DNA from 3 places in the Halobacillus ihumii genome. Region 2 is predicted to be linked to each of the others. Evidence: riboswitches for the same ligand, from Rfam matches in the RefSeq annotation. Region 2 holds a riboswitch; each other region holds the start of a gene.
What was found. Region 2 has a riboswitch for S-adenosylmethionine ahead of G6R08_RS13850 (methionine biosynthesis PLP-dependent protein). Riboswitches for the same ligand answer to the same signal wherever they lie in the genome.
Positions count from the first base shown of each region.

Region 1 (10,330 bases), 150 kb from region 2:
AAAATTCAACGAGCTCAATTTTGATTCCTTCTTCGGCCGCTTTCTCTTTCACCTTTTCCCAAATGGGAACACCGGACCCATTCAATCCAACTTTAACAACTTCATCGGTGCCTGTAGCCCCGCTTTCTTTATTACATGCAGCAAGTAACGTTCCTACTGCTAAGATTATTCCGAGTAGTACGGTCAATTTTTTCATTATAAATCCTCCCGTTTATTGTCTTTTCATTTTTTTGGATAATATGTTTCCTATTGTTTGGACTACTTGCACAATGAGTACGAGTAGAAGGACCGTAATGATCATAATGTCTGTTTCAAAACGCTGGTAACCATAGGCTATTGCTAAGTCACCGAGGCCTCCGCCCCCAACAAAACCAGCCATCGCGGATGCCCCAACTAATCCGATCGTTGCAATCGTTAAATTCAACATGATTGAACTTAGTGCTTCGGGCAAGTACACACGAAAAATAATTTGCCATGGAGAAGCTCCCATAGCTTCTGCGGCTTCTATGACTCCTGGCTTCACTTCTAACAAGCTACTTTCTACTAACCTTGCAATATAAGGACCTGAGAATAAGACGAGTGGCACCACAGCAGCTGCCGTCCCTATTGATGTCCCGACTATAAATCTAGTTAATGGCAAAATAGCAACAAGTAGTATAATGAAAGGAATCGAACGGAAAAAGTTTATAATTATGCTTAACCCTTTAAAAAATGCGCTATTCTGAATAAGTCCACCTCGTCGTGTAACGACGAGCGCAATTCCTAGTGGAACTCCAATAAGTGTTGCTGCAACTAACGAAATGCCTACCATGATTAAAGTTTCGCTAGTTGCTTGTAAAATCCGGGGCCAAAATTCTGCTAACTCAACCTGCATCGGCTTCTACCTCCTGTACGGTTACTGTTCGTTGAATATAATCTAGTGCTCTCAAGATCTCCTTATCATCGCCTTGCAATTCCACAACTAACTGCCCAAATGGGATGCCTTGAAGTTCGGTAATTTGCCCAAACAATACATTTACTTCTACTTGATAACTTTTAGTGACTTGTGAAAAAATCGGCTGACTGGCCTTTTCTTTTACAAAAGTTACACGATAGACATGTCGTCCTCCACCACGCTCTTCAATTCCTGAAAGTATAGAGGCCGGAATATCACTTTCCATCACTGAATTGACAAAGTTTTTAGTCGTTGGGTGTTGAGGATTAGAGAATAGGTCAAAAATAGAACCTTCCTCAATTACACGGCCACTTTCCATGACAGCAATGCGATCACAAACCTCGCGAACCGCATTCATTTCATGTGTAATCATCAATATCGTAAGGTTATATTCATCTCGAACTCTTTTAAGCAATTGAAGAATGGACCTCGTTGTTTCTGGATCAAGTGCTGACGTGGCTTCATCACATAGTAAAATATCAGGGGAAGTAGCCAGTGCACGGGCGATACCCACTCGTTGTTTCTGGCCGCCAGATAATTCATCAGGATATTGATGTGCCTTGTCTGAAAGGCCTACAAATTCCAATATCTCTTCAACTCTAGCTTTAACCTTTTTCTTCGGAGTTCCTGAAATAATTAAAGGAAAAGCAACATTATGTAGAACTGTTTTAGATTCTAATAAGTTGAAGTGTTGAAAAATCATCCCAATGCGCTTGCGCACTTTCCTTAGACCTGGTTTTGATAACTGTGACAAATCCTCACCATCTACTAATATACTCCCTTCAGAAGGTCTTTCTAAAAGGTTTACCAATCGAACGAGTGTACTTTTCCCAGCTCCGCTGAACCCAATAACCCCAAATATCTCACCTTTATCAATGGTTAGGTTCACTCGATCAACTGCTCGCAAATCATTCCCATTATGTTGATAAACTTTCGAAACCTCATCAAACTGGATCATTTCTTATCCCCCTTATTTAACACGAAAAAGCCCCTCTTCTCGAAAAATTAGAAGAGGGGCTTTCAAACTTAATAGAAAACCGGCTCTCCTCATCTTTCAAGTGCACATGCACCTGCTGGAATTGGCACAGTTTCTAATGAACTTCATTAGTCCCGCTGCCGAGGTTTCAAAGGGCCAGTCCCTCCACCTCTCTAGATAAGAAGATAAGCTTATTATTTTTTAAATGATGTGAATTATCATAATATAGACAAAGTCTTTTGTCAATCCATGTATTTCCTACATCATGCCGCCCATACATCATTAGGTTTTTCGAGACTTTTCCACCCTCCATTTAAATGCGAATCTTTAAAACTGAAACTATTAAAATAGAACGTGCGTTCGCACACCTTCGTAAGGTTGTTTTTCCTCGTTACTTTTCTTGTTACCTTTTAAAAAGTCACATCTTTTTGACACCAAACTCCCCCACCACTTTCGATAGAGAAGAAAATTGATTGTAGCAACTTGAGATCCGGGAAACGGAGGATTTATTTTATGGGAATACATATCGAGATATATAGCTTTTATGGAGAACGGGGGGTTTACGAGCGTACGATAATTATTACGGTTGGTTTCCTTCGTTCTAAAACAAAATAAAAAGTAATTAAGAAATATAGAAAATGAATAAAATGTGATTTTAACGTGAGCATTATGTGGTCAAAAATAACAAGCCTAGTGCCTCTCTTGCAGGTGACCGACTAGCATTATATGTTTTTGCAATATAATTTCCGGAAACCGTTTCACCCGGTTTCAATTCACCCCCTATAATCTCAAATCGCATTTGACTAGCAGTCTCCTTTCCCTTCGAAGAACAAGGCAGACGGTCAATTGGAAATCGCATTATTCTCACCTCACTTTCTTTTGTATACGTTGTATTTAAGTGGGTTGTACTACAAACAACTTAATTTGTAAACGGTTTTTTTCTTTTCCTCTCTAAGGATAATACTTTCATTTCCATGTAGAAAGAAACAATGGTAAAAAGCCCTCAAAAATGAAAGCTCAAATGAATGAAACATCGACCCTTCTTGATACCAAACCCCTATACTTTAATAATAAAGGTAGGAAGAATTCTTATGTCGAGAAAATTTGATCAGGGCTGCTGGTTGTCCAATATTTAAAGACAGACTATAGATGAAGGGAAAAACTCAGTTTATTAAACGTAATCATAAAATTAACTAAAATGTATTTTTCTGCTATGGACTCTGCACAACCCACAACCTATTCCCTCCTATTAGCATATTTTGAAAACATAGAAGGGAGGTTTTATTTATGGATGGAACCCATATGTTTAATTTCTACATGTTCAAAAGTTGCCATTCCCCCTTCGGAGAAAAGGGTGATTCCTTGGTCATCCTTTGGGGGAAAGATCCGATTGGATTTAACAAATTTCCCATCATCGATAAACACCTCAATATTTGTTTTATCAACTAATATCTTCAGATGAACACTATTTTTATTATTATCGAAGGGTGCCCAGCTTTAGATATTCCATTTTTTTACAAATAGAGGGCTTAGCGTTGTAAAAACATCATTTATTGAATTCCCCTATTTACTACGCATGACCAATTGAATAGGAACAAACCCGTCAAGTATATAGTGATCAGATCTATCACCATATACGACCGCACAAACGTTTTGAAAACCTTCCTTTTTCGATTGAATCAAATGTATAGTATCATGGAAAAGGTTTTCTCCTAGCATATCTTTACTAACATGATCCACATATAGACGATCACACGACTTTATTTGTTCAACTTCAGTGATAAATTCATCAACGGTGAATTTGTTTAGGTGATTATCTTGGAATTCTATTAATTCTTTAGTATATAATTTTTTCTCGTGATTAGAATATCCCTCAATACCATCGACAAAAACTACATTCAAACCCTTATTGGCATCATTCAGCGCCCATTTTCTTAACATGACGGACTTTCCACTTCCAGTTTCACCGATAATTTGTTGCTTCATGATAAACTCTCCTTTTGGATAACAAACATTTCTATGAATGCTAGGGGGCTCGTTGTCTAACCGCTCTTTAAGAATTTCCACTTTGGGCTTTATTATAACCTTATCGTCTCACACAAGGGTCTCCATGGGGTCTTTAATCTTGATATACATTGTTCTACGCGATAACCATCTTTGATTTTTTGAACTGGTTGCCCGTTTGAAGAGAAAGTGAAGCAAATAGAGGATAGGATGGATGAAGTACTCAAATATATGGTCTGCTACTCACACCAAGGCTAAAGGAAAAGAGGCCCCCCTTAGAGAAAAAACCATCCATAAGGACAGCTCCTTTTGTCAGAGTCTTTCTTGGGTTTTGGATGGCCCTTCCATCACTTCCTTGAATTCCAGGAGATAAACTTACCCTATGCAGAAATGTCCGTTGTCTCCTGTACGCTTGCTCCGATTTGGATTAACTTCGAACCGAGCTTGTATATCTTTTGTTCTCCCACAGTTAAAATTTGTCTAGCCTCCATTGTCTGGTGAAGGTGAAATGTGCTACTCCGGGGCAAAGACAGACTGGTAGCAATTTCTTTAGGTGTTAACCCTTCAGGGAAATCCTTTAATAAATCCAGGATACGAATAACACGATCAGCCGATTTAACTGTCATTTTTCTACCTCCTCTAAAAGAATTAATTTTTACGTGTGAATCTTAGCAAAATAAAATCTTCTCTTCAATTGTGCATTCATTTGTGCACTCATTATTTTATATCTCTTTGCTGATTTAATAGGCCTTTTCTCTAGTCACCGGATAAAAGAGATTTTTTGGTCAAATCCTCCACAAAAAAGAGATAATAGTATTTACATATAATTCTTTTCGGTACGTACATAAACCAACGAAACAGAAAAATCATCAATTTTCTGGAGTGTTACACTATTCCTCCTACATGAATCATGCTGTAATCAAGAATATGGGCAGGTTCTACCGTTTGACTGCTACCTTTCCATAAATCAAGTTGCTTTATCCCATTTCCACTTGACAACTGCTCTTCAGCTATTTCTATTCCCTCCTTGATAGTTGGAGAGACTCCAAATAGGTAGTATCTCAACCCAGTGTTTAAAAGTACTTGGTTATAGTAATAAGTCAATTGCCTATTCCTTTCACCGCTTAGGAGAGAAAGGGTTATTTCAACTTGCTTTTCAGCTGATAATTTGTCATGTTCGTTGGATTTATCCAGTAACCCAAATTCATCAGGATTAATGACCTTTGACTTTTGAGAATCAGGAGTAAGCTCAAATAAGAAGCTGTTTCTATGGACAGGGAGATCCTCAGAACCTTCAACACCTTGAAGGACAAACACCTTTTCGTAGGAAAGACCATGAAGAAGAGGAACAATCTTATGAATAGCTGTCCGATGAAATGCCCCCATCATTAGATTCTTGGCTTGAGAAAGGTTTAACAATTTCTCTGAAGTATTTAATAGTGTTCGAACACCTATATCCTCGCGAATAGACCGCACCTCACTTAAAAAGGGGGAGAATTTTTCTGTGCAGGCAAATCCAAGCCCTGTTTCTTCGATTTTTGAAACTATGGTATGTTTGGAATTATTCACTTCTACACCTAGTTGTTCAATAATTTCTTTTAAGGAAATCCCGTATTTTGGCGGCAGAGAGTCACTACTGTGCAAAAAGACGGGCAAGCCTTTCTCGGCCAATAATATAGAAACCGGTATAGTAGCTATGAATGAGTTTCTCCCATTATAAGGACCAGCGAAATCTATAATTTGCCCTGTGATCTTTTCTTGAAGCGGAATCATTTCAGATTCCTTCCTTAATGCGTGTACAAATGCTAACAACTCATCAGGTGATTCAGTTTTCAAACGTTGAGCGATAAGAAATGCAGAAATTTGAGCACTTGTCGCCTTTCCATTAATCATATCATTTGCGACCTCTAGACATTCTTGATAGGTAAGATCTCTCCAGCCACGTTTTCCTCGAGCCACTTCTTTTAACCAGTTCTGCAAAATAGACTCTCCTCCATTCATTAACTATTAACTCACACTAGCCTATGTGGTTTAAAAAGTATCTTTCTGATTTCACGGCTTCATCTACCCTTACACTTAATAGACGGAATAGATTGGGATGGCCCCTTAAATAGTCACAAAGAACAACTTGTTGGTCGTTTCTAAGCTGTAAGTCATTAACAAATTCTTTTATATGAGTGACTAAAGTTCCGATGAATAATAAGTATGGGATAATTAAGAGGTTTGCTGGTCCATTGTCAACAAAGTCTTTTGCCTTTGTTTCAAAGTGTGGGGTCGCCGCCGCTAAGAAACAACACTCTATGGAGCGGACATTCAATCTTTCGTCCAAAAGTCGGGCAATCATCTGAATATCTCGAACCGCATTCCGATCGCTGCTACCTCTGCCTACAAGAAGAATATCCATATCACCTGTAATCTTTTTTTTCTCCTTTATTTTATCTACCAGTACATCAACCATCATCCGATGAACCCCTAGCGGACCTCCGTATGTAAAGGTGACTTCCGGGTAAACTCGACTCGCTCTTTCAAGGACTTGAGGTATATCTTTTTTGGCGTGAGAAGCACTTAATAACAAGAGGGGAATCACAGCGATCCTTGTCGCCCCTCTTAATACACATTGTTTCACACCACGCATAATATCAGGGTTTGAAAGTTCAAGGAAACAGTATTCTTGAATTGGAACTACCACTGTTTTCATTGCTTCTCTCATAAATTGTATAGATTCTTCCACAGCTTCTTTCCTTCTGCTTCCATGTCCAACGTACAGGACAGCTTGCATAAGAATCACTCCATTTTATCAAGCTTCAATTACATTGCTTTCATTCATACCTATATTCATAATCTTTAACTGTTGTAAACGTTCTCGGAAGCGTACGACTTCACCAACAACAATTATAGCTGGGTTACTGACTCCTGAATCTTCAACTACGTCAACAATATTCGCCAGCGTTCCAGTGACTACCCGCTGCAGTTTGGTTGTTCCCTGCTGTATAATGGCAACGGGAGTTTCCGGATTCTTATTTAGCAGCAACTGTTCACATATATAAGGGAGATTACTGATCCCCATATATATGGCTAGGGTGTCGATATTTTCAGAAAGACTCTGCCAATCTATTTCCTTGTTATTACACCGATGCCCTGCTACCACAGCAAAGGAACTTCCCACGTTTCTATGGGTAATTGGAATATCAGCATAAGCAGGTGCTGCAATTCCAGAAGTGATTCCCGGGACTACCTCGCATGAAATCCCATGTTTCGCTAGCACTTCTACCTCTTCAGCTCCCCGACCGAATACGAAAGGATCTCCTCCCTTTAACCGGATCACCGTTTTCCCCTGCCTGGCGTATTTCACTAACAAGTTATTGATCGTTTCTTGTTTCAAAATGTGAAACTTAGGGTGTTTTCCACAAAATATCAAATTCACCTCGGGCTTCGCTTCCGAAAGTAACTGTTCATTGACTAAACGATCATATAGAATAACGTCAGCATGCTGAATACATTTCAAGGCTTTGACCGTGATAAGTTCGGGGTCTCCGGGGCCAGCTCCAACTAAATACACTTTTGACATAAGAAGCCTCCTTGGAATATTATTTTTCGGGCAGTATAACGTAGACGTTTTCGTTTTCTACTTCTACTTCAAACGTTCTAACACAACCAGTGTCTGGTGCTTGAACTTTTCCATCAACGGTGCTGATCTTCCAATCATGCATAGGGCAAAATACGTGTTCTCCACTCACCATTCCTTCAGCAAGTACACCACCTTTATGCGGGCAACGATTTTCGATAACTCTTATATTCTTATCAGCCAATTTGAAAATAGCCAACTCCAAGCTGCCAATATGAACAGTCCTTCCTAACTTATCAGGAAGCTCGTTAACTTTTGCCACGAATACCTTATTTAATAATTGTTCCAATCCCAGTTCCTCCTCAATGATCTAATTAGAACCTGCAGGTACTTTCACATTTTGATATAGATCCCTCAACAACGTTTCATCTTCTAAGGCTTTTTTCCACGGATCTTGCACCACAGTTAAGGCTTCATCCATCCGCTGATTCAAGTCAAGGAATTTCTTCTTATCGGATAGCATGTTCCGAATATGGTCAATCCCCACTCGTTCAATCCACGTGGATGTCCTTTCCAAATAACTGGCTTCTTCGCGGTAATATTGTAGGAACGCAGCTGTTGTATGCAAAACTTCCTCTTCTGTTTTCACTTTGGCAAGGAGTTCAGCTTTTCTCATATGCGTGCCTCCGTTTCCACCTACATAAATCTCAAATTCTCCATCAAGTCCTACAACCCCCACATCTTTAACTGATCCCTCAGCACAGTTCCTTGGACAAGCGGATACACTCATCTTCACTTTGTGCGGTGTGTTCAGTCCCTCGAATTTCTTTTCCATCTGAACTCCTAAACCGATGGAATCTTGAGTTCCAAACCTACAAAAGTTCGCTCCAACACATGTTTTTACTGTACGTAACCCCTTAGCATAAGCAGATCCTGAAGGCATACCTAATTCTGACCAAATATTAGGCAAATCTTCTTTTTGGACACCTAACAAATCAAGGCGTTGTCCTCCGGTCACTTTAATCATTTCAACTTCGTATTTTTCTGCTACATCGGCAATTTTCCTTAAATCTTTAGCATTCGTCACTCCACCGTACATACGCGGGACAACAGAGTACGTCCCATCATTTTGAATATTGGCATGCAATCTCTCATTGACAAACCGAGATTCCTTTTCATCTTGGTATTCTTTCGGATAAAGCATCCCCAAATAATAATTTAAGGCGGGTTTACACTTGGAACACCCTCCTTCCGAAGACCAACCAAGTACGTTCATTACCTCTTTTGTGTGCGTCAATCCTTTTTGCTTGATCTCATCGATCACCTCATCTTTTGATAAAGGTGTGCATGCACAGATCGACTCTTTTTGGTTCTGATCATATTCACCACCTAGCGTATATTCAAGTAAATTGGACACGAGTGATTTACAGCCCCCGCAGGACCTCGAGGCATTTGTGCAGCCTTTAACTTGTTCGACTGTCGACAATTCTTGATTGTTAATCGCTTCAACGATCGTCCCTTTCGTTACGCCGTTACACCCGCATATAATTTCTTCATCTGGCATAGAGGCAATGAGATCGATTCCATCCTCGTCTGCGCGGTCGTTATCGGTATACTCTTCTATCTCTGCCCCCTTGTTAATAAGGCTTAGCAGTCGATTACCATCTTTTGTATCACCGAACAAAACAGCTCCGGTAATTTTCCCTTCATCAACAAGTACTTTTTGATAGACTCCGCGCCAATCGTCAAACACTTTTACCGACTTAGTTTCTTCACCTTCATTAATCTTTCCTGTAGAAAATACATCGACACCTGAAACCTTCAATTGGGTAGATAAAACTGAGCCCTGATAACCTTCACTTTCTACCCCACAAATCCGCTTAGCCATTTCTTGAGCTTGTTGATACAATGGAGCAACGAGTCCATAGACCATTTCCCTATGTTCCGCACATTCTCCGACCGCGAACACATTTGGGACATCTGTTTCTAAATGATCATCAGCAATAATCCCTTGGTTAACCGGAATGCCTGATTCGGATGCCAACGACACATTCGGCTTGATCCCAACAGCCATCACCACTAAATCAGCTTCGATCTCTTCGCCGTCTTTGAATTTTAACCCCTCGACGCGGTCTTGACCCGTTATCTCAGCAGACTGTTTTTCCAGCAGGAAGTTCATCCCTTGTTCTTCTAATTCTTTTTGCAGCATCTTCCCTGCCGTTATATCCAGCTGTCTCTCCATTAAGTAATCGGCCAGGTGAACAACATCTACTTCCATTCCGAGGTTTAACAATCCTCTTGCTGCTTCTAACCCTAATAACCCACCACCAATGACAACTGCTTTTTTATATTTAGTTGACGATTCTATCATTTGTTCACAATCTTTGATATCACGGAATGCGGTAACTCCCTCTTTATCTGCTCCAGGAAGTGGCAGCATAAACGGAACGGAACCTGTAGCCATAATCAATTTGTCATAATCCACTTGGCGTCCTTTATGAGTCGACACGGTTTGATTATCAGTGTCAATTTCTATTACTGTTTCTCCCGGATATAATAAAATACCGTTCTCTTCATACCATTCCCAGCTATTTAGTGTAATGTCATCAATATCTGTATCCCCCTGCAAAACCTTCGATAACTCAATCCGGTTATAGTTAGGATAGGGTTCTCTCCCAAACACAGTAATATCAAATTTGTCAGGGGCCAGTTTCAATATCTCTTCAATGGAGCGTATTCCTGCCATTCCATTACCTATAAGTACAAGTTTTTGTTTTCTCATCTCAACAATCCCTCCAGTTTTAATTCATCACAGAGCATGGATATAAAATGAAACCAGTTTTTAGGTAAT
Region 1 covers NZ_CACVAO010000001.1:2,639,493-2,649,822, reverse strand. Annotated here, with positions in the region: gene G6R08_RS13255 (MetQ/NlpA family ABC transporter substrate-binding protein) at 1-196, opposite strand, end outside; gene G6R08_RS13250 (methionine ABC transporter permease) at 212-874, opposite strand; gene G6R08_RS13245 (methionine ABC transporter ATP-binding protein) at 864-1,892, opposite strand; SAM riboswitch class I at 1,979-2,094, opposite strand; gene G6R08_RS22480 (GntR family transcriptional regulator) at 2,578-2,769, opposite strand; partial or broken gene G6R08_RS13235 (glycoside hydrolase family 32 C-terminal domain-containing protein) at 3,192-3,407, opposite strand; gene G6R08_RS13230 (hypothetical protein) at 3,474-3,896, opposite strand; gene G6R08_RS13225 (helix-turn-helix domain-containing protein) at 4,295-4,540, opposite strand; gene G6R08_RS13220 (anthranilate phosphoribosyltransferase) at 4,800-5,894, opposite strand; gene G6R08_RS13215 (sirohydrochlorin chelatase) at 5,932-6,693, opposite strand; gene cobA (uroporphyrinogen-III C-methyltransferase) at 6,712-7,482, opposite strand; gene nirD (nitrite reductase small subunit NirD) at 7,502-7,828, opposite strand; gene nirB (nitrite reductase large subunit NirB) at 7,850-10,261, opposite strand.
Region 1: it holds a riboswitch for S-adenosylmethionine, as region 2 does, so the genes downstream of both, G6R08_RS13245 (methionine ABC transporter ATP-binding protein) here and G6R08_RS13850 (methionine biosynthesis PLP-dependent protein) in region 2, are expected to answer to the same signal.

Region 2 (10,330 bases):
TTATAAGTTCTTCCAGGTCATAAAACGTTTCTAGTAAAATTCCATCAACTTCTTCAAACAACAAACAGTAAAGCTGCTCACGAAAGGTTCGTTTGATTTCTTCCAGGGAGACGGCTTGTTTTTTAATGCCGCGTATTCCTCCGATGGTACCCACTACATAGGTATTGTCTGTTGCTGCTTGTTTAGCTAGTCTGACAGCTGCTGTATTGATTTCTTTTACTTTATCCTCTAACCCATAACGTGCTAGTTTAATATAATTGGCTCCATATGTATTCGTTTGAATAATGTCAGCACCAGCATTAACATACGCCTGGTGAACATACAGGACTTCGTCAGGATGGGAAAGGTTTAACTCCTCAAAGCACTGGTCAATGCCGTAAGAGTAAAGCAATGTTCCCATAGCACCGTCGCCTACTACAGTTTTGTCTTGAAGGGCTTCTCTCAGGTTCATACTGTTCCTCCTGTTCTCAATTAAGGTATGGGATCGATTCCAAATATCTGCTATTTCCCTTGTAATTTATTCAGCGTCTGATCGAGATCCGCGATCAGATCGTCTATACTTTCAATGCCAACTGAAAACCGCAGCAGCCGATTACACACACCATAGTTTTTCCGCTTATCCTCTGGTATGTCGGCGTGAGTCTGAGTTGCTGGATAGGTGATAAAGCTTTCTACTCCGCCGAGACTCTCGGCAAAGGTGATGACTTTCAAGTTTCTTAAAAAAGGATCGATGCAGTGCTCAGCTGCTAGTCGAAAGGAAAGCATTCCGCCTCGACCGGGATAAAAGACGTGTGTAATGGCGTGATGCCGCTCCAGGTATGCAACTACCGCCTTTGCATTTTTTTCGTGCCGCTCCATTCGTAAGGCAAGGGTTTTCATTCCCCGCATGAGCAGCCACGAGTCAAAAGGGGAGAGGACGGCACCGGTGGTATTTTGATGAAGAGCTAATTTTTCACAAATCACAGAGTCCCTTGCGACAAGTAATCCAGCCAAAGTATCGTTATGACCGCCTAAATATTTCGTTGCACTATGGATTACAATATCGGCTCCTTCTCGTAAAGGCTGTTGCAGAAGCGGTGTATATAAGGTGTTATCGACAAGCAGCAGAAGTCCATGTTCTCTAGCCACTCTCGCGATAGCCGGAATATCCGCTACATGCATAAGCGGATTTGTAGGTGTCTCAATGTAAATGGCTTTTGTTTTGTTAGTAATGTATCGTTCTAAATCAGATAGATGCTGGCTGTTACAATAGTGAAATGTCAAACCATATTGAGAGGAAAGATGCTCGAATAAACGATAACTACCGCCATAAAGGTCTTCTGACACAAGGATTTCATCTTGATGGGCGAATAAAGAAAGTGCAGTTTGGATCGCTGCCATTCCTGAACTGAATGCGAATCCCATTTCTCCGTGTTCGATTTCGGCAATGGAACGTTCGAGTATGGCTCTGGTTGGATTACCTGTTCTTGAGTAGTCAAAGCCGGTTGATTCGCCGATGCCAGGGTGCTGATAGGCAGTTGAGAAATAGACAGGTGCATTAATGGTTCCTGTAGCATCCTCATTGTTCTTACCTGTATGAACAAGCTTCGTTTCCGTACGTGAGGTAGTAGACATGATCATTCTCCTTTTAAAAAAATAAAAAAGCCTTCTGTAAGAAGAAGGCTTTAAAATATTTCATGCTTCTCCTTATCTTCCAAGTTTTAAATAACTTGCTGGATTTAGCACCAGTCTGGTTATACCAGTGGTTGCTGAGGCTTCATCGGGCCAGTCCCTACACCTCTCTAGATAAGAATCTTTATGTAATTTTTTGGTATTTTTAATACATTACTTTACATCAATAGACTATTGAGTTCAAGAAAAAATTTATGCATTGTTGCGGAATTCGTCTAAACGTAGTTTATGATTTCTACTAATGATCTAGTACAAGAATTTAAATCATATTCCAAAAGTTGGTTATTCATTTCATGATGTTGCGACTTACATTACACGAAATAAAACAAGGAATCAAGAGTAATTTTCAAAAAAATTTAAATTTTATCATTCCCAACTAAATCACTATGAATAAAGGGTTTTAAGACTTCACAAGTAACAAATTTTAGAAAAATCCCTTTGACAGAAGACAATACTTGTTGTATATTTTCCTGTAACAAAATTAAATCAAATTCTTATCCAGAGGGGTGGAGGGACTTGGCCCGACGAAACCCCGGCAACAGACTAGTCATAGTACTGTGCTAACTCCAACAAGCTATTGGCTTGATAGATAAGAAGAGACGTAATTCGTAACTGAAACCCTCTTCTTATTGCTGTTTAAGAAGAGGATTTTTTTAATTGAATCATGTTGCTGCTGACTAGACAACTAGAGGCGGTGCTGCTTGCTGGAGTGGGCAGTGCTGCCTTTTTTCTTTGCTTTTGACAAATAGTAACGTTATCTATTAAGGAGGACTAAACTATGAACAATAACGTGTTAACCTATGACTCTATATTTGAAAATCCTTTCCCAGATCAAATTACAGCAGATCATAAACAAGAAGCATTACAAGTGCTGAAATGGGCTTATCGTTCGTATGATGATATCGTTTATGCGTGCAGCTTTGGAGCAGAAGGAATTGTATTGATTGATCTGATTTCTCAGGTAAAGAAAGATGCAGCGATTGTATTCCTGGATACGGATGTCCATTTTCAGGAGACATACGATCTTATTAATCAAATAAAAGAAAGATTTCCAGAATTGCAGATTACGATGAAAAAGCCAGATTTAACCTTGAAGGAACAGGCAAGTAAGCATGGCGATGAGTTGTGGAATCGAAATCCTGATCAATGTTGTTATATCAGAAAGATAAAGCCGCTTGAAGAAGCGTTAAACGGGGCGACGGCCTGGGTTTCCGGGTTAAGACGCGAGCAATCTGCCAGCAGAAGTGAGACCAATTTTGTGAATAGAGATGATCGATTCCGTTCGATCAAGGTATGTCCTCTTATTCACTGGACCTGGGAAGATGTGTGGGAGCATATCCGTGCAAATAATCTTCCATACAATGAGCTACATGATCAGGGATACGCAAGTATTGGCTGTATACCTTGTACGGCTCCCTCAGATGACCCTAACGATCGTTCCTCCAGATGGAAGGGATTCGAAAAGACGGAATGTGGTCTCCACACAGGGCCTCCTAAGGACTCTCGTTCATGACACTGATCATAATAGGGCTGGCCGTCTCCTGTTTTTTCGCGTTTAATGTTGGAGCGAGTGGTTCGGCTGCAACGATGGGGATTGCTTATGGGGCTCAAGTTATCAAAAAGAAACGAACAGCTCTTATCCTAAGCGGCGTAGGAGGTTTACTTGGTGCGTTGTGGGGTGGAGAAGTAGTGGAAACGATAGGAAAGGGACTGATCGCTTCTGAACTGCTTACTGTTCAGGCGGCTGTCATTATCTTGTCTGTATCGGCCATTACACTATTTTTCACAAACATGATTGGCATTCCGCTCTCAACAAGTGAAGTAACAGTTGGAGCCATCGTCGGGGTAGGGATCTCATTACAACAACTCTACCTTGAAAATCTGATCCACGTCGTTACCTTTTGGGTTATCGTGCCTGTTGTTGCCTTTGCACTGACATTTTGTTTTGGATTATTTGGGAACTACTGGAGGAAAAAGCGCAAGCATTCAGCGAATAGACAAATTTCCAAATGGATTTCGATCTTGCTCATTATTACTGGTTTCATAGAAGCATTTGCTGCTGGAATGAACAACGTAGCGAATGCAATTGGTCCCCTAGTTGGAGCGGGTGTTTTACCTAAGGAAATGGGGCTGCTGGCTGGAGGAGTGTTTATAGCCCTTGGAAGTATTTTATTAGGAGGCAGAGTGCTTGAAACGAATGGTAAGCGCATTTCTACCTTAACCTTAACAGACGGTGTTATGGTATCAGGAACATCAGGAGTACTGGTAGTTGGTGCTTCCTTATTAGGGATCCCGATTCCGATGACACAAGTCACGACTTCAGCCATTGTAGGTGTAGGGGCAACAAAGAACTGGACAGAGATTTGGAGAAAAAGAATTATTTATCAAATATTGAAAGTTTGGATCACCTCTCCGATCATTTCTTTGCTCCTTGCGTACTGTTTAACAGAGGTATTCCTGAGGTCAAATTTCTATACAGTTGTGATGATTGCTTGCGGCATACTAGCCACTCTGCTGCTGACTGGTTTTGGACGGAAAGCAGCTGTACAGACTCAAAAAGGAAAGCCTCGTTCATTAAAGCAAGAGTTTTAGTATGAGGAGGGTAGGGGATGAATTCTAACATTATCCGACAAGATACTACGTCTATTTCTAAAATAGATTATCACCGTAAAAATCAGCATTTTAGTGGTGTGGTTTGGCTTACTGGTCTATCAGGTTCTGGAAAGTCTACGATAGCTCACCTCATTAATCAGAAGCTCTACAAACAGGGGGTACAAACCTATGTCCTCGATGAAGACGATATACGTCAAGGTTTAAACAATGATCTTGGTTATGGAGAAAGAGATCGCCAGGAAAACATCCGAAGGGTTGGAGAAGCAGCTAAGCTTTTAGTAGATAGCGGGACGATTGTAATCGCAGCATTGACCTCCCCTTTTCGGTCAGACCGTAACCAAGTTCGTCATAAATTTGAAGAAGATGAGTTCCTTGAAGTATTTGTAAGCTGTCCGATAGAGGACTGTGAGAAACGCGATCCAAAAGGATTATATAAAAAGGTAAGAAAAGGGGGAATCCCATCCTTTACAGGGTTTGATTCCCCCTATGAACCGCCGTTGACGGGAGAACTAGTCGTGCATACAGATCAGGAATCTGAAGAGATGTCAGTTGAACGTATTATTCGTTTATTACAAGAGAAACATTGGATTTAGTCTGTCGAAGGGAGTTTTTTAATAATGGATATCCAATTAAATCGTGACTTCTTTATTTCGTGAGTTTCTAAGGGGTTGGGACAAAAGCAAAATCCGAACTAGGTAGAAAGTATGGTTTGTGGATAAAACCCGAATATACTTCACTAAAACAGAACGTCGTTCGTCTTTTTACTTAAGAAATTTAGTTATGTCTCAGCCGCTTAGATTAATCCTGTTCTTTTAATCTTTGTAAAAAAGTTATCTCCTCATAAGCGGTAAAGTCAGGCAATGAATACCGCCTCCTAGTTTATAAAACTCGCTGACATCTACTTCTATAACATGTATTCCGGATGACTTTAGGAGTTCATTGGTCTTACTTCCAGAACTCGGACAGACTACTTTTCCAGGAGCTATGGGCAGAACGTTAATGGATAGAGCGGGATCACGAGGGTCAACGTGTAACAACTTGAGCTTTCGCTTATGTAACTCATCCAGAAACCAAAAAGGCAGCAGGGCCTGGTTTATAAGGGCTGTGTGCTCGTCGAGCAGAAGAAAAGCTTCATCCAGATGGATGATTGTCGATGGCAGATCCACGCTAAGAAGGTCAATGTTTTGATGAGAAAGAATGTGCCTTACTTGTTCAATTCCGCTTTGATTAACCCGTTCTGATCTTCCGATAATGGCTGTAGTACTGTCTAACATGGTAAAACTGCCGCCCTCCGCAAACCCGTTTCCCTGAATGCATCCCAGCATGGGCATACCTGCACAACTGAATGTCTGAGAAGCGTAGACTGTTTCACCATAGCGGATATAAAGAGCAAGCCGGGGAAGGATCACTCCTCCTGGAATCACCATCCCTAAATCTCTTGTGAAGGTACGCTCGGGCCATGATTCTGTTTCACCTTCAAGATAAATGACCTCGATGCCTTCTTGAGTTAACACTTTAGCTAACTGGTCATGCTGAATTTGCAAGCGCCCTAAATTCGGCAGTCCTGTCGTTTCCCCATTTTGAGGGAGCGTTCCTTTTATGTTTTTTGCCAAAATGCTTCCATACTCGATTTGCTGGGCATTATTGTGAAGACTCAGTATTTCCTTCCCAGGACGATGCATCAATATTTTCTTGATGGGTTGTATATCATTGACTACGCCCCAAGTTTCTCCCCACATATCTTTGAGCTGTTTCTTATCGTGAAACGGCTCGTCTACTATTTTTCTTGATAAATATCGATGAGAAGTGTGCATGGCCATAGCTCCTAATCCTTTTAGTCGGTAGTATAAGCTTTTCCGAAAAGAGGGGAGATTATCCTTAAGCAAAGAGGTATAGCGCCCCGCCGGAAGCGAGGCTGTTCAATATAATCCCCACACTAAATTCATCGTTAGAGTACAGCAATTCTCAAAGCTATCTGCATCTGCGTACAGGGTAAAGGTAACGGAGTTAGGAGTATAGGTTGTTTTAACATCTGAAGGTACGCCGGTCGATTTAATGATACGGTCCACTTCATCTTGCTTATCTTCCTGGGCTGAGCTCATAAGCTGCCTCACTTTCTCAGGATGAGACAATAGGTGATTCAGGATCATCTTTGCTTGATCAAATAAAGTATGATAAGCCTGTAAGGATTGCTTGAAATAGTCAGTATTTACCTGCGGGTATGGGCTCCTGAAGTAAGGATGAAGGTAATATCCAATCACTTTTGCAGAACCTCCAAGTCCATAAGATTTAGAAAACCTCTTACACCTTATGACAATAGGAGAAATGTAGTGCGTAATTTGCTTTTACTGTTGACGAATGTTTTTAAGTACTTTTGTTAATCCTAACAATGAATTACATAAGGAGGGAATGAGAGTGAATATAGCTGATATCATGACGGTCATTGGTTTCATTACATGTGCGATTCTATTGGTGGGCATTATCATAGCGGGGATTTATTTATATTTTATTGACAGAACGCAGGATATGCACCCGATTTTGCGTAACTATCCTGTTGTTGGGCGAGCAAGGCATTTCTTTCAACAAATTGGCCCGGAAATGCGCTCCTATTTATTTAATAATGACAATGAGGGGAAACCTTTCTCTCGCAATGACTATGAACATATAAAGAATAAAGCCAAATACAAGCGCGATGTCTTTGGGTTCGGCTCGCAGCGTGATTTTGAAAAAGAAGGCTATTATGTGAGGAACTCGATGTTTCCGAAGCTGTCTGAAGAATTAAAGATGGACAGGGAAACGAAGGTAACAACAGACCGCTATTTATTGCTGAAAGAGCCACTATTTACACAGAAAAAAGAAAAATTGGAGAAGGATGAATCTCCAGTCTATTTGCTCAACGAAGAAGATACGATTGTGATTGGAAAAAATGCCAGGAATCCTTTTGCTGTCAGAGGGCAGATTGGTATGTCTGCGATGAGCTATGGATCGCTTGGTGATCATGCGATTACCGCGTTATCGGAGGGGCTTGGGATCGCCAAGGGAACGTGGATGAATACAGGAGAAGGCGGGCTTTCAAAATACCATCTCAAGGGCGGTGTTGATATTATTATGCAAATCGGCCCAGGGATGTTTGGTGTTCGTGATCGAGAAGGTAATTTTAGTTGGGATGCTTTAAAGGAGAAAAGCGAGATCCCGGAAGTTAAAGCTTTTGAGGTTAAACTGGGACAAGGGGCTAAAACCCGAGGCGGTCACATTGATGCTGAAAAAGTGACAGAAGAGATAGCCGAAATTAGAATGGTCGAGCCCTTCAAATCTATTGACAGTCCGAACCGCTTCCGTGAATTCAGTGACTTTCCATCAATGTTTGAATTTATCGAACAGGTTCGGGAGCACAGTGGCAAGCCAGTGGGTATGAAAGTGGTGATTGGAAGCGCAGACGAGGCAGAAGACATAGCCAGGAACATCAAGGAAACCGGGAAAAGTCCAGACTTCATCACGGTCGACGGCAGCGAGGGAGGAACGGGTGCTTCTTATCAGGAACTGGCTGATAGTGTGGGATTGCCGATTCGGTCTGCCTTGCCTTTATTAGACAATGCTTTAAAAAAATATGGTGTTCGGGATCAGGTTAAGATTATTGCCTCCGGAAAATTGTTTTCACCTGATCGAATCGCGATTGCTTTGGCTATGGGCGCAGACCTTGTCAACATTGCCAGAGGATTTATGATTACAGTCGGCTGTATTCAGGCTCTCCAATGTGCTTCAAATGGTTGTCCAGTCGGGGTGGCAACGACAGACCCTGAACTGCAGAAAGGTCTCGTGATTGAGGAAAAGAAATGGCGTACAGCGAATTATGTTATTACAATGCGAAAAGGGTTATTTCGAATAGCCGCAGCGGCAGGCTTGGAATCACCTGTGCATTTTAACCGTAAACATGTGGTTTATAATGATGAACGCGGGAAGACTTGGTCATTGGACGAGATTTATCAATCAATTGTAGACGAAGAAAAGAAAGTGAATGAGTAATGATGCAGGCGAGGTCTAACCAAAATATGGTTAGGCCTTATTTTTTTGGACTGATGCTGCAAGGAATGAATAAAATATAGACAATGAACTATAGGGAAGGTGTTATCATGCCTCGACATTTCATTGCTTATCTCTCTGACCGCAGTGGCCGCTATGATCTTTGGTTATTTAATTTAGTTAATGGAAGAAATGGCCAACTGACAAATGGGGCAGGTGCTGCGTATTCTAATCCCATATGGTCACCCGATGGCAGCAGGATTGCGTTTGTGGGTGAACAACAAATCCTCTATGTTGTTGATGTCTTTACAGGAGCGATTACCATGATTGATCAGTTGACAGACGGTGATGGATTTGAGTTTGATTGGTCCCCTGGCGGTGACAGGCTGGTCTATACGAAGCTCGGTCAAATCATTTTGTATCATGTCCTATCCCACCGAGCTCAATTTATTGATTATCCTGGGGCTTCAAATCCTCAATGGTTTCCAAATGGCAGGGAGCTGCTCTTTCAGGCACCGGATGAGTCAGGGGTCAGTCAGTTGTTCCGCATTCAGACGAATGGGACAAATGTGCGGCAAATCACGGACAATACAGAGGGGCCGCTTCATGATGTAGAGCTGTCTCCTGACGGTGCTTTTGCGCTGTATACGACGCCAGGGGCAAGTATTTCATTAATCAGGACAGTAGAACTTGCAACCGGGAATATTTTTGAAATAGAAGGAGGACCGCTGGCTAAAAACTATTACCCGACATGGTCCCCTGATTCTATGCGAATGGCTTATAGCGCTACAGATTTTGACAAGAACCACGGGTATTTCTCGCAAATACGAACGGTGGGACGCAGGGGCGAAAATGAAAGAACCTGGACCCATTCTAATTGCTTTGCCACACCTGTAAGCTGGTCGCCAGATGGCAGACAAATCGCCTATCTTAGCGGTTGTACTAACCAAGAATTTGCCAGTGAAATGTGGGTGTTAGACTTTTTTCACCTTAATTCTACTCGGTTACTAAGTGGAGTCAACATTAGTGCTCTGCAATGGGCGCCGTATATGGTGATTAAACAGCGTAGAAAAACCTACTCTAACGAGGAATACAAAGTAAGACTCAGCTATCCTTCGCATTGGCAAAGGGTGAACGATGTAAGATACGAGGGTACGGATGGTTTTTTTCAAATATCGGCTATTTCATCAGAGGGAACGATTGAGGAAGTTTGTTTTGCCGAAGCTTTTCATCCATTACAGCCTTATGGATCTATGCCGGCTGTTTATTCGGCACACATGCACAATCAACAATCATGCTTCATTTTTCCTTCTGCTGATCAATCTCCTGAGATGTTGGGGCAGTCTGCTTTTATTATCGCGTATCCGAGGCCTGTGCAAATTCAAGGTGAAACCTATCATTACTTTATACTGTGGGCAGATCGGCAGCATTTGAGAGAAATTGCTTCTTCCCTCGTCTTTTTAAATTATTAATACGTTATTGGGACTGGTTTGCTGAAGTGGCGGACCAGGTTCTTTATGTTTGTCATGGTTGGCCGCTGCGACACGTATAAATAACTTTAAAGGGGAGCTGTTTAGGGGGAGTTGTTATAAATAAATGGATTTGTACATTGATCGGAGTCGCTGGTATGGGTGTTTTACTTACAGTAGGGTTAGTGGTTCAATCTAATCTTGAATATAAACTTCTGGACGTAAGCATGGAGGAAACGGATAGATCAAAGGATCAAGTTGAAGCCTTTATGAATGAGATTCAAAAAGAGTTTCAAAAGCACTCGATAACGAAAACGGCCGTTTATTATTCGTATACTGACAATAGCTGGACGATACAAGTTATTGAAGAAGAGTTTTTGGAAGATCATAAAGAGAAGATTCAATCCGTACTCGACGAAACTTCCGAAAATATGGAGATGGGAAAATTAGCAGTTCGCTATCGAGCGATGGAGCCAACTAGTTAAACCCATTCTGAATCGGTCAAAGAGCTAGGAGACACCATAAAAAAGCGTTCCGGAAATTGGAACGCTTTTTTT
Region 2 covers NZ_CACVAO010000001.1:2,788,883-2,799,212, forward strand. Annotated here, with positions in the region: gene G6R08_RS13845 (bifunctional homocysteine S-methyltransferase/methylenetetrahydrofolate reductase) at 1-451, opposite strand, end outside; gene G6R08_RS13850 (methionine biosynthesis PLP-dependent protein) at 502-1,614, opposite strand; SAM riboswitch class I at 1,684-1,792, opposite strand; SAM riboswitch class I at 2,163-2,267, shown strand; gene G6R08_RS13855 (phosphoadenylyl-sulfate reductase) at 2,450-3,184, shown strand; gene G6R08_RS13860 (inorganic phosphate transporter) at 3,181-4,263, shown strand; gene cysC (adenylyl-sulfate kinase) at 4,281-4,877, shown strand; gene G6R08_RS13870 (dimethylarginine dimethylaminohydrolase family protein) at 5,115-6,098, opposite strand; gene G6R08_RS13875 (YuzC family spore coat inner layer protein) at 6,204-6,545, opposite strand; gene G6R08_RS13880 (FMN-binding glutamate synthase family protein) at 6,700-8,307, shown strand; gene G6R08_RS13885 (TolB family protein) at 8,415-9,776, shown strand; gene G6R08_RS13890 (hypothetical protein) at 9,932-10,258, shown strand.

Region 3 (10,330 bases), 280 kb from region 2:
AACAGTTATGCCAAAGAGCATGAAGGGGAACTGCCTACGACAGAGAAAGAGCTCGCTGCTAATGATATTAAAGCGACAATCCAAAACCGGGATGATTTATTAGAACTTGATGTCGATGTGCTCATGCTCGCAGCCCTGGAGGATCAGATCCACGAACGTAATATGGATCTGATCAAGGCACGAATGATTATCGAAGGGGCGAATGCTCCTATTACAGAAGAGGCAGATGAACACCTAAGCAGCAAGGGTGTATTAATCGTGCCGGATATTCTGGCGAATGCCGGCGGGGGAATTGTTTCTTATTTAGAATGGATTCAAGGCCGTGAGACGCAATTTTATAAGGAAGAAGAAATTTACGAGCTTCTTTTTGATAAGATGCAGAAAACGATGGACACCATCCTGCCCCAGTTCTTTGGTGACCCGTTCGCGCTAAGACAGAATTGTTATATCCATTCTGTTATGAAGCTATCTACGGTGATGTATCGACAAGGCAAATTGTATTAAAATCAGCACAAACCTCTTGGATTCTGAATATAGAAATTCAAGAGGTTTTATTATGATTAATCTTTTTCCGAAGTCTGATTATACTAATGAGCGAGCTCTATTGTTGACGAAGCATGGTTCACCTTGTATGATCTTATAGGTAACTAATCCGACTTTAATAATAGGGATTGAATATTAATAGGAGGGAAATGAATGAAGAAATACGGCGCGTTACTAATAATGTCCTTATTTATACTTATTCTAGCTGCTTGCGGATCAGGCGAGTCTGACAATAGTGGAGACGAAGCAGCAAGTGATCAATCTGTACTCGATCAAATTAAAGAAAAAGGGGTCCTGACGATAGGAACAGAAGGAACCTATGCTCCATATACATTTCATAATGACCAGGGAGAACTTACTGGCTACGATGTTGAGGTGGCCCGTGAAGTTGCGAAACGGATGGGCGTTGAAGCGGAATTTAAAGAAACAAAGTGGGATGCGATGTTTGCTGGGTTAAATAGTGAACGCTTTGATATGATCGCAAACCAGGTGGGTATTAAGCCAGACCGTGAAGAGAAATACAATTTTTCAATTCCTTATACGTACACGTCCGCTGTGCTCGTAACCAATAAAAATAATGAAGAGATTAAAAGCTTTGAAGACCTTGAAGGTAAGACCTCAGCACAGTCTTTGACAAGTAATTACTCAACGATTGCTGAAAGTCATGGTGCTGAGATCGAAAGTGTAGAAGGGTTTAACCCAGCTATGCAGCTGCTTGCGAATGGGCGCGTAGATGCAACAGTAAACGATCGTCTGTCAGTGCTTGATTATTTGAATGAACAAGGGGAAAGCGCACCAGTTCAAATCGTCGATAAAAAGGAAGAGGCCTCTGAAACGGCGATGATGTTCCGTGAAAATAACCCTGAGCTTGTAAAAGCTGTTAACGAAGCGTTGAAGAGTATGAAAGAAGACGGAACCCTGACAGAAATCTCAAAAAAATGGTTTAACGAAGATGTTTCAGTTAAGTAGTATATTGCTGAGCCCGGAATCCATTGAAATCCTTAAGAACTCCTTTCTGCCCTTGTTGAAAGGAGTTCTTGCTTACACGATTCCGCTGTCCTTGCTCTCTTTTTTCATTGGACTGGTTTTAGCCGTAACTACTGCGATTTTTCGGATATCAGGAATTAAAGTGTTAAGCGGAATTGCGCGAGTATATGTCTCCATAATTCGTGGAACCCCGCTTCTTGTGCAATTATTTATCGTATTTTTCGGCCTGGGATCCTTAGGTATCGAATTCTTGAAGTTCGATCCTTTTGTAGGTGCTTTAATCGCGTTTTCCTTAAACACTGGGGCATACGCATCTGAGACGATTCGAGCTTCAATTCTATCGATTGATAAAGGCCAATGGGAGGCTTCTTCTTCGATTGGAATGTCCAATTTCCAGTCACTAAGACGCGTTATCCTCCCACAGGCTACCCGTGTTTCGATCCCGCCGTTGTCCAACTCGTTCATCGGCCTGGTGAAAGAGACATCGCTTGCTTCGACGATTTTAGTAAGTGAGATGTTTAGAAAAGCCCAGGAAATTGTGGCCACCACCTATGAACCATTGCTCGTTTATACGGAAGCAGCCGTGATTTACTGGGTGATTTGTTTCATTCTTTCACTTGTTCAAGATCAAATCGAAATACGATTAAATCGCTATGTGAAAACGTAAGGAGATTTATCTATGCTAACCATGGACCATATTTATAAACAGTTTGGAGACCTCGTTGTATTAAAGGACATCAGTCTCAATGTTGAGCAGGGTAAGGTGGTTGTCATTATCGGACCCTCGGGCTCCGGAAAAACCACGCTGCTGCGGTGCTTAAACGTGTTGGAACAACCTGAAAGCGGCTCTGTAACCATCGACCAGCAAACCCTGAACTTTACGAAGAAGCTTACGAAAAAACAAATCCGTGATTTCCGCAAGCAGTCAGGCATGGTTTTTCAAACGTATAATCTTTTTCCACACTTAAGTGTGATTCAGAACGTGATGGAAGGGCCTGTGACTGTGCAAAAAGTAGATAAAACGAAGGCGCGTGACAAGGCTGCAGAGTTGTTGACCAAAGTAGGTCTTCAGGAAAAAATGTATGAATACCCATACAAACTTTCAGGAGGACAGCAGCAGCGTGTCGGCATTGCACGGGCGATGGCAATCGATCCTAAGGTCATGCTGTTTGACGAACCAACTTCAGCCCTTGACCCTGAACTCGTCGGTGAGGTTTTGAGAGTTATGAAAGGACTTGCTAACGAAGGAAGAACAATGGTCGTTGTCACCCACGAAATGAAATTTGCGAAAGAAGTGGCCGATGAAGTGATCTTTATGGACGACGGGGTCATTGTCGAACGGGGGGCTCCTTCTGTACTGTTTGAACATCCAAAAGAACAGCGAACCCGGCAATTTCTCAATATGATCAATCAGTAGAGGCAGCTAATTTTTGGCTGCCTTTTTTAAAACACATTTCATAGGATTCGCTCATGAATTAGATAATAAGCTCACAAAAGGTGAAATCTCGCTCATGATTTTAAATAAACGCTCAGGATTGTAAACCAAGCGCTCACTTTTGCGCCTAAACGCTCACACTAATTTTTTGGAGAGAGTTCAAATCGCTTTACCGCCTAAAGCCATTAACTTAAAATAAATGGAATAAGACATACAACAAAAGAGGGATTGTACATTGAAGCCTATACATAGCGATATTTTACAATTTAGAGGGACACATTATGACTTTGGCTGCCTGCAAGGTGAGCAGCTGAAAGACTCGTTGACGGTCAGAAACCGTGAGAAGCAGTGGAACGTAAGAAAGCCCAGGTTTATGGTGGAGGAAGCAGAAGTCAAAGAGGCAATCACACGCTTTGCTCCGGGCCTCTGGGAGGAGCTCATTGGTTTAAGCGATGCCCTGGAATGGCCGATGGAGCGGGTGATGATGGAGTTCGGCGGCTACCGGGTCGATTACAAACGCTCTGGCTGCTCCATTTTGACAGGGAACGGATACATGATTCGAAATTATGATTATATGCCAAAAACCTACGAAGGCCGTTATAGTTTCTTTCAGCCAACAGACACGGGTTATGCGATTGCCGGACCTACTCAGCGCATTACGGGTCGAATGGACGGAATGAATGAAAAGGGGCTGGCGCTTGGCTACAATTTCATGCACAGAAAAAAACCCGGAGATGGATTTATCTGCTGTGCAATCGGCCGTCTCGTGTTAGAATCTTGCGCAACGGTTGAGGAAGCGGTGAACATGCTGCAGGAGATTCCCCATCGCCATTCGTTCAGCTACACCGTTTTTGACAAGAGTGATCAAACCTTTGTTGTGGAGGCTTCTCCTCGAGGCGTTAAGGTCCGTCAGGCTAACGTCTGCACGAACCACTTTGAAATCATGACGAAAGAAAACCGTAACCATCTAGTCGATTCTATGAAGCGGATGGACGCGATGAACAGCCAGCGCGATCATCTAGCCGGGGCTTATGATGCATTCCGGTTAATGAATGATACAGATAAAGGCGTATTCTCAAAACAATACAGGAATTGGGCAGGAACCATTCATACATCAGGTTACTTGCCTAAAGAAATGAAAACCTGGTTCGCGCTTGGTGGAGACGCGGAGCCGATGGAATTTGATTTCGCCAAGTGGCTTGATGGGGAAGATCTTCAGTTAGAACGGATTCATGGTGAAGTGGATACCGATATTCCGTTTGCTCATCTTGATGAAGGGGCGTATTGGACAGGAAGAAAATAACCGAGTTAATTTTATAAAAAAGAAGGGGGCACGTTCATAAGCCAATGAACGTGCCTCCTGCTTTGAGGTGCTTATAACATTAGCGGAACTTGTTTTTGAATAATTTGAAGAAAGTAAACGAGCTGTTTCTTCAAGCGTTGTTCACAATCGATATCGGTGATCGGATGGGAAGGTCTGGATTTATCAATCTGATCGTCCAGTAAATACACACCTTTTAGATTTTGTCCCTTCAACGTAGCCAGCAAAGGTTTAAGTGCATATTCTATGGCGAGTAAATGGGATTTGCTGCCGCCGCTCATAATGGGAAGAACGGGTGTATCCTTTAACACATCCTGTGGCAATAGATCGATGAGTGCTTTAAGAATGCCAGAGTAGGAGGCCTTATACACGGGTGAAGCAACGATGATTCCTTTTGCTTGCTGGATCGTTTCCGTAATTTCCTCAATCGCTTCACTGTCAAAACGGGCATAAAATAGATCCTCAGGCGAAACATTGCGGACTGAAATTTTAGTGGTAGATAACCCTTCCTCAACGACCAATCTGTCTAGATAATCTAAAACTTTTTCTGATCTTGACTGTTCTGAAGGACTTCCTGACAACAATACGATATCACTCATATAACAACTTCCTTTCCGTTAAAATCATTTAATGCACTTCGTCCAAATGTAAAAAATCTTAATCACACATATAAAAACCCTCTTTTCTGTTAATGAGAAAAGAGGGTTTGACGGTTAAATCCGCTCTTATCTCCCAAGATCTTAAATCTTGCTGGACGGAGCACCTTTCTGACAGTTGTCAGAGGTTGCTGAAGCTTCACAGGGCCAGATCCCTCAGCTTCTCTGGATAAGAATTTTTAATTTGAGTTTAATCGTAATATGAAAACACAGCTATTGTCAATGAATAATCGGAAAAAATAATAAATTCAGACATTGGTACGACTCTTCGAAGGGTTTAGAAAAGGTTCTAAATAATCATTGAATTCTGAAAAATAACCTTGTAAACTAAACTGGACCATCCACTTAGTCTGTTCAATAATTTTTTCGAAAGGGTAGAGAAGATGAAGGAGTCTCCTATCAGAAAAAAACGCGTCTATCATATGATCGTAGAACAAATTAAAAAGTGTATTAAAAGGGGGGAAGTTGTACCTGGGGAGAAAATGCCTTCAGAGAGGACGCTGGCTGCAAAGTTGTCTGTATCCAGAACATCTGTGAAAGAAGCATTTAGTGTGCTGGAGTCGTCTGGCATCGTTGAAATCAAGCAGGGCAGTGGTGTTTATCTCTTAGAAAATACGATCGAAGATATTATGAATAAACTCCGGGCTCTTATTCGTGGACAGTCGGCTAATATGGTTGAGCTTATGGAATTGCGACAGGCTGTAGAAGTGGATATTGCTTATTACGCGGCACATAGAAGAAATCAGCAGGATATTGTAGGATTGGAACAATTCTATCTTCAGCTCGAACAGGCCGTGCTAGCTAATAGTTTGGCTGCCGAAGAGGATTTAGCTTTTCACATGTACATTGCCAGGATCGCAAGAAATCAATTACTGGCTCAAGTCATGAACATGGTATCTGATCAGGTGTTAATTGGGCTAGAGGACAGCCGAGCCCGATCCCTGGATATACCGGGGCAAAGCGAACAGATATTGCAGGAACATAGGGCGATCTTTCAGTCTATCCAAGAGGGTGAACCAAGTTCTGCAAGTGCAGCGATGAGAGAACATCTTAAAAATGTAAAACAACGGTACTTATAATTTATTTTTTTGAAAACGATTACAATGGAGGGATGATTGTGAGTTCTGAAGCACATTCTCATGAGCAAATGCATACAGAGGTTCCTAAAGCTCCGACGACGATCGGGGGAAAGTTAAAAACAGTAGGACCAGGGATTGTTACCGCTGCGACAGGGGTAGGGACTGGTGATTTGGTCGCAGCTCTTGTCGCTGGAGTTTCTTTCGGGACAACTTTAATTTGGGCAATCACCATCGGAGCGATCCTCAAATTCTTTTTAACAGAAGGAATGGGGCGCTGGCAATTAGCAACAGGAAAGACAATTTTAGAAGGCTGGCGGTCGATGGGGAAATGGGCTACAGGATATTTTGGTGTTTATTCGATTCTCTGGGGATTCAGTTATGGGGCGGCAGCGATGACGACGTCCGCCTTAATGATGGTCACCATGTTTCCAATCATGCCATTATGGGCATGGGCCATCATACATGGAATTGCTGGCCTTCTCATTGTTTTGACTGGCCGGTATGACATATTTGAACGAGTGATGACGGTGTTGGTAGGAGTCATGTTCGTAACGGTAGTGGGATCAGCAGTCATGATCGCGCCAGACCTTGGAAATATACTAAGTGGAACGATCCCGCGTTTCGACAGTGGATCCTTCCTGCTTGTACTGGGATTGCTTGGCGGTGTTGGCGGTACAATCACGATGGCAGCTTATGGCTATTGGATTCGTGAGAAAAACTGGCAAGGGAAATCGTGGATTTCTATGATGAGGCTTGATACGTCAGTTGCTTATATTATAACGGCGATTTTTACTACATCACTGCTCGTGATCGGTGCCGAATTTTTATACGGGACGGGTGTTGAAATCAACGGAGAAGAAGGGCTTGTAACGTTAGGCTCGATCTTTAGTTCTGAGTTTGGGAGTGTTGCCCGCTGGTTATTTTTAATCGGTGCATGGTCGGCTGCCTTTTCCTCCTTATTGGGTGTATGGAATGGGGTTCCTTATTTATTCGCTGATTTTATGAGGCTTGTCCGTAAACAGAATCTCGATACCCCGGTATCAGAAAAAGAACCGGCTTACCGCTTTTATTTATTATGGCTGACGTTCCCTCCAATGCTGTTGCTCTTTTTTGACAAACCTGTAGGAATTGTCATTGCATATGGAGCGCTTGGGGCATTGTTTATGCCATTTTTAGCTATTTCACTATTAACGTTGTTAAATTCTAAACGTGTAGACAAAGTCTATCAGAATGGCTGGATCACCAATGCTGTATTAGTTGGGAGCTTGTTGTTGTTTGGGTATCTGGGGGCAGTGGAACTTATCAATTTGTTTTAGTAGAGGAGAGGCAGATAGATGATATATGACTATACGATAATCGGTGCTGGAATCGTCGGTTTGTCTGTAGGAGTGGAGCTGACAAAACGCTATCCGAATGCCCGGATTTTAATTGTCGAAAAAGAGGCAGCCATTTCGGTCCATCAAACGGGAAGGAATAGCGGGGTGATTCATTCGGGAATTTACTACAAACCGGGCAGTTTGAAGGCGAAACTGGCCCGTACAGGCAACCGGCAGATGGTTGGTTTTTGTAAACAGCACGGGATAGAGCATGACATGTGCGGCAAAGTGATTGTGGCTACGAATCAGGATGAGCTGCCACTGCTTGACAATCTTTATGCACGCGGTTTGGTAAATCAGTTGGATGTAGAAAAAATATCAGCTGATGAACTTAGAGAAATAGAACCATATGTCAACGGAATCGCAGCCATTCGAGTTCCTAGTACGGGAATTGTTAATTACCAGCAGGTTGCTCAAGTTTTTGCCGAACAAATTCAGCAAAATGGCGGGGAAATCATGTTGAATACAGAGGTTCAAGATATAACTGATGGTGCAGATGGAGTTGAGCTTCATACAAACCGTGGAATCTATCAAACCAAGTTCCTCGTTAACTGTGGCGGTTTATTCAGTGACAGAATCGCACAAATGGCTGGAATTAAAACGGACATGAGAATTATCCCATTTCGTGGAGAATACTTTGAGTTGAATCCAGAAAAGCGCCACCTTGTTCAAAACCTGGTGTATCCCGTTCCTAACCCAGACTTTCCTTTCCTTGGTGTTCATTTTACGAGAATGATGGATGGGCGGGTTCTGATCGGTCCTAATGCAGTTCTTAGTTTTAAACGAGAAGGGTACAGCAAAACGGATTTTGAAGTGAAAGATTTCATTGAATCGGCTACTTACCCGGGATTGCTTAAGCTGGCCAGCAAAAATGCTGCCGAAGGGTTAAAAGAAATCTATCGCTCTTATAGTAAAAAGGCATTAGTTAAGGAGATTCAGCGATTTATTCCGGAAATCGATGAAGAGGATATTGTCCCGGGGAAAGCTGGAGTTCGTGCTCAAGCACTTGATTCTGACGGGCATTTGATTGATGACTTTATGATGATTCAGGACAGGCGGATGGTCCATGTGTGTAATGCACCTTCCCCGGCTGCCACGGCATCGATCGAAATTGGCCGGGAGATTGTGTCTCGTGTGGCAAAGAAATATCAAGGAACGGCAAGTTATTAATTTGAAGCTTTGAAAGGCTATTTAAATAGAATTCTTATCCAGACTGCGCTCAGTTGTTGAAGTTTATCGAAAATTGACAAATCTGATAAACTAAATAGTAGACTGAGAAGTGAAAGGCCTTTCAAAGGAGAGAACATCTACATGAAGAACACACTAAGAATCGCCGGCGCTTATGTCGGTATCATTATTGGAGCAGGATTTGCTTCAGGACAGGAAATTGTCCAATTCTTCACAAGTTTTGGATTGTGGGGGATAGTCGGGGCTGTTATAACGATTGCCTTGTTTGCGTTTATTGGAATGCAGCTCATACAGCTTGGAGCGCACTTACAAGTCTCCTCCCATAAAAAAGTCATTCGCCATATTTGCGGAAAATACTTAGGTCCAGTGGTCGATATTACGCTGACATTCTTTTTGTTTGGGGTGGCTACCATTATGGTCGCAGGAAGCGGTTCGATCTTCGAACAGCAATTTGGCATGTCCCCCCTAGTGGGTAATATCTTAATGGTCATTTTATCCACTCTGACTCTTTGTCTAAATACAGACAAGGTGATTTCAGTAATTAGTTTAATCAGTCCATATATGCTGACTCTTATTATTATCATCACGATTTATTCATTCTTTACCAGTAACGCCGAACTATCGGAACTGGAAAGCATTGCATTGGCACAGCCATCAGCAGCTTCGCATTGGCTGCTTAGTGCTCTGTTGTATGTCGCCTTTAATATTGCTGTAGGGTTTTCGATGATGACACTGATCGGCTCTACATCTAAAGATAGTAAAGTGGCTGGACGAGGGGCAGTACTAGGCGGAATTTGCCTTGGCGTTTTAGTTGTGCTGATTAATTTAGGAATCTATGCAAATATCAATCGGCTGCAAGGGGTCGATATGCCGACATTGGCGTTAGCTTCTGATATATCACCTGTAGTAGGAATCCTGATGTCAATTGCACTGCTTTCTATGATTTTCAATACAGCTGTTGGCATGTTGTATTCGTTTACCGCTCGATTTGTTGAAGCAGATACACCGAAATTCAGAGGGGCGGTAGTTGTCGTTGGGATTCTTTCCTTCGCAGCAAGTTTAGTAGGATTTACTGACCTGGTCAGCACCGTATATCCGCTGATGGGCTATTTAGGATTCATCTTGATAGGCGGGGTAACAATTACCTGGATACGGTCTAAAAAGCAATCAGCTCCAGTGACTGCTGAAGAATAATAAGTTCTTGCACGTTGTCACAAGAGAATTATTTTGCAAGAGTATGATATGAAAATTCAAAAATGCATTCAGGAGAGGAATGCTCGGTAAGCCGAAGTAATGGATCACCATTTCTTCGGTTTTCCTTTTTTTCCTTACAAAGGGGTGATTGTATGGAACTATCAGAACAACTCGGAATAGAAATTATTTCAATGCTTTCTGCCTATATTGATGTGCCCATTAACTTGATGGATCCCAGCGGCAAAATTGTCGCAAGTACAGATCAGGGTCGTGTATCACAATTACATGGTGGGGCAAAAAAAGTCATTGAAACCAAGCAGGAACAGATCATACTTGAAAGTGATATAGGAGATTTCTCAAATGTAAGACCAGGAGTGAATCTGCCTATTTTTCATCGTGGTGATCTGGCGGGTGTAGTTGGACTGACAGGCTGTCCTGAAGATGTTATGCAGGCAGCTGGTATGACTCGGGGGTCTGTCGAGATTGCTCTTGAGCAAATCCATCAGCAGCGTCAGGCTTTTTATCAAGAAAGACAGTGGAATAATTGGGTT
Region 3 covers NZ_CACVAO010000001.1:3,067,427-3,077,756, forward strand. Annotated here, with positions in the region: gene G6R08_RS15210 (Glu/Leu/Phe/Val family dehydrogenase) at 1-504, shown strand, start outside; gene G6R08_RS15215 (amino acid ABC transporter substrate-binding protein) at 697-1,512, shown strand; gene G6R08_RS15220 (amino acid ABC transporter permease) at 1,496-2,197, shown strand; gene G6R08_RS15225 (amino acid ABC transporter ATP-binding protein) at 2,210-2,947, shown strand; gene G6R08_RS15230 (C45 family autoproteolytic acyltransferase/hydrolase) at 3,201-4,268, shown strand; gene ssuE (NADPH-dependent FMN reductase) at 4,340-4,885, opposite strand; SAM riboswitch class I at 5,009-5,118, opposite strand; gene G6R08_RS15240 (FadR/GntR family transcriptional regulator) at 5,326-6,021, shown strand; gene G6R08_RS15245 (Nramp family divalent metal transporter) at 6,060-7,337, shown strand; gene lhgO (L-2-hydroxyglutarate oxidase) at 7,359-8,567, shown strand; gene G6R08_RS15255 (YkvI family membrane protein) at 8,709-9,779, shown strand; gene G6R08_RS15260 (CdaR family transcriptional regulator) at 9,932-10,330, shown strand, end outside.
Region 3: it holds a riboswitch for S-adenosylmethionine, as region 2 does, so the genes downstream of both, ssuE (NADPH-dependent FMN reductase) here and G6R08_RS13850 (methionine biosynthesis PLP-dependent protein) in region 2, are expected to answer to the same signal.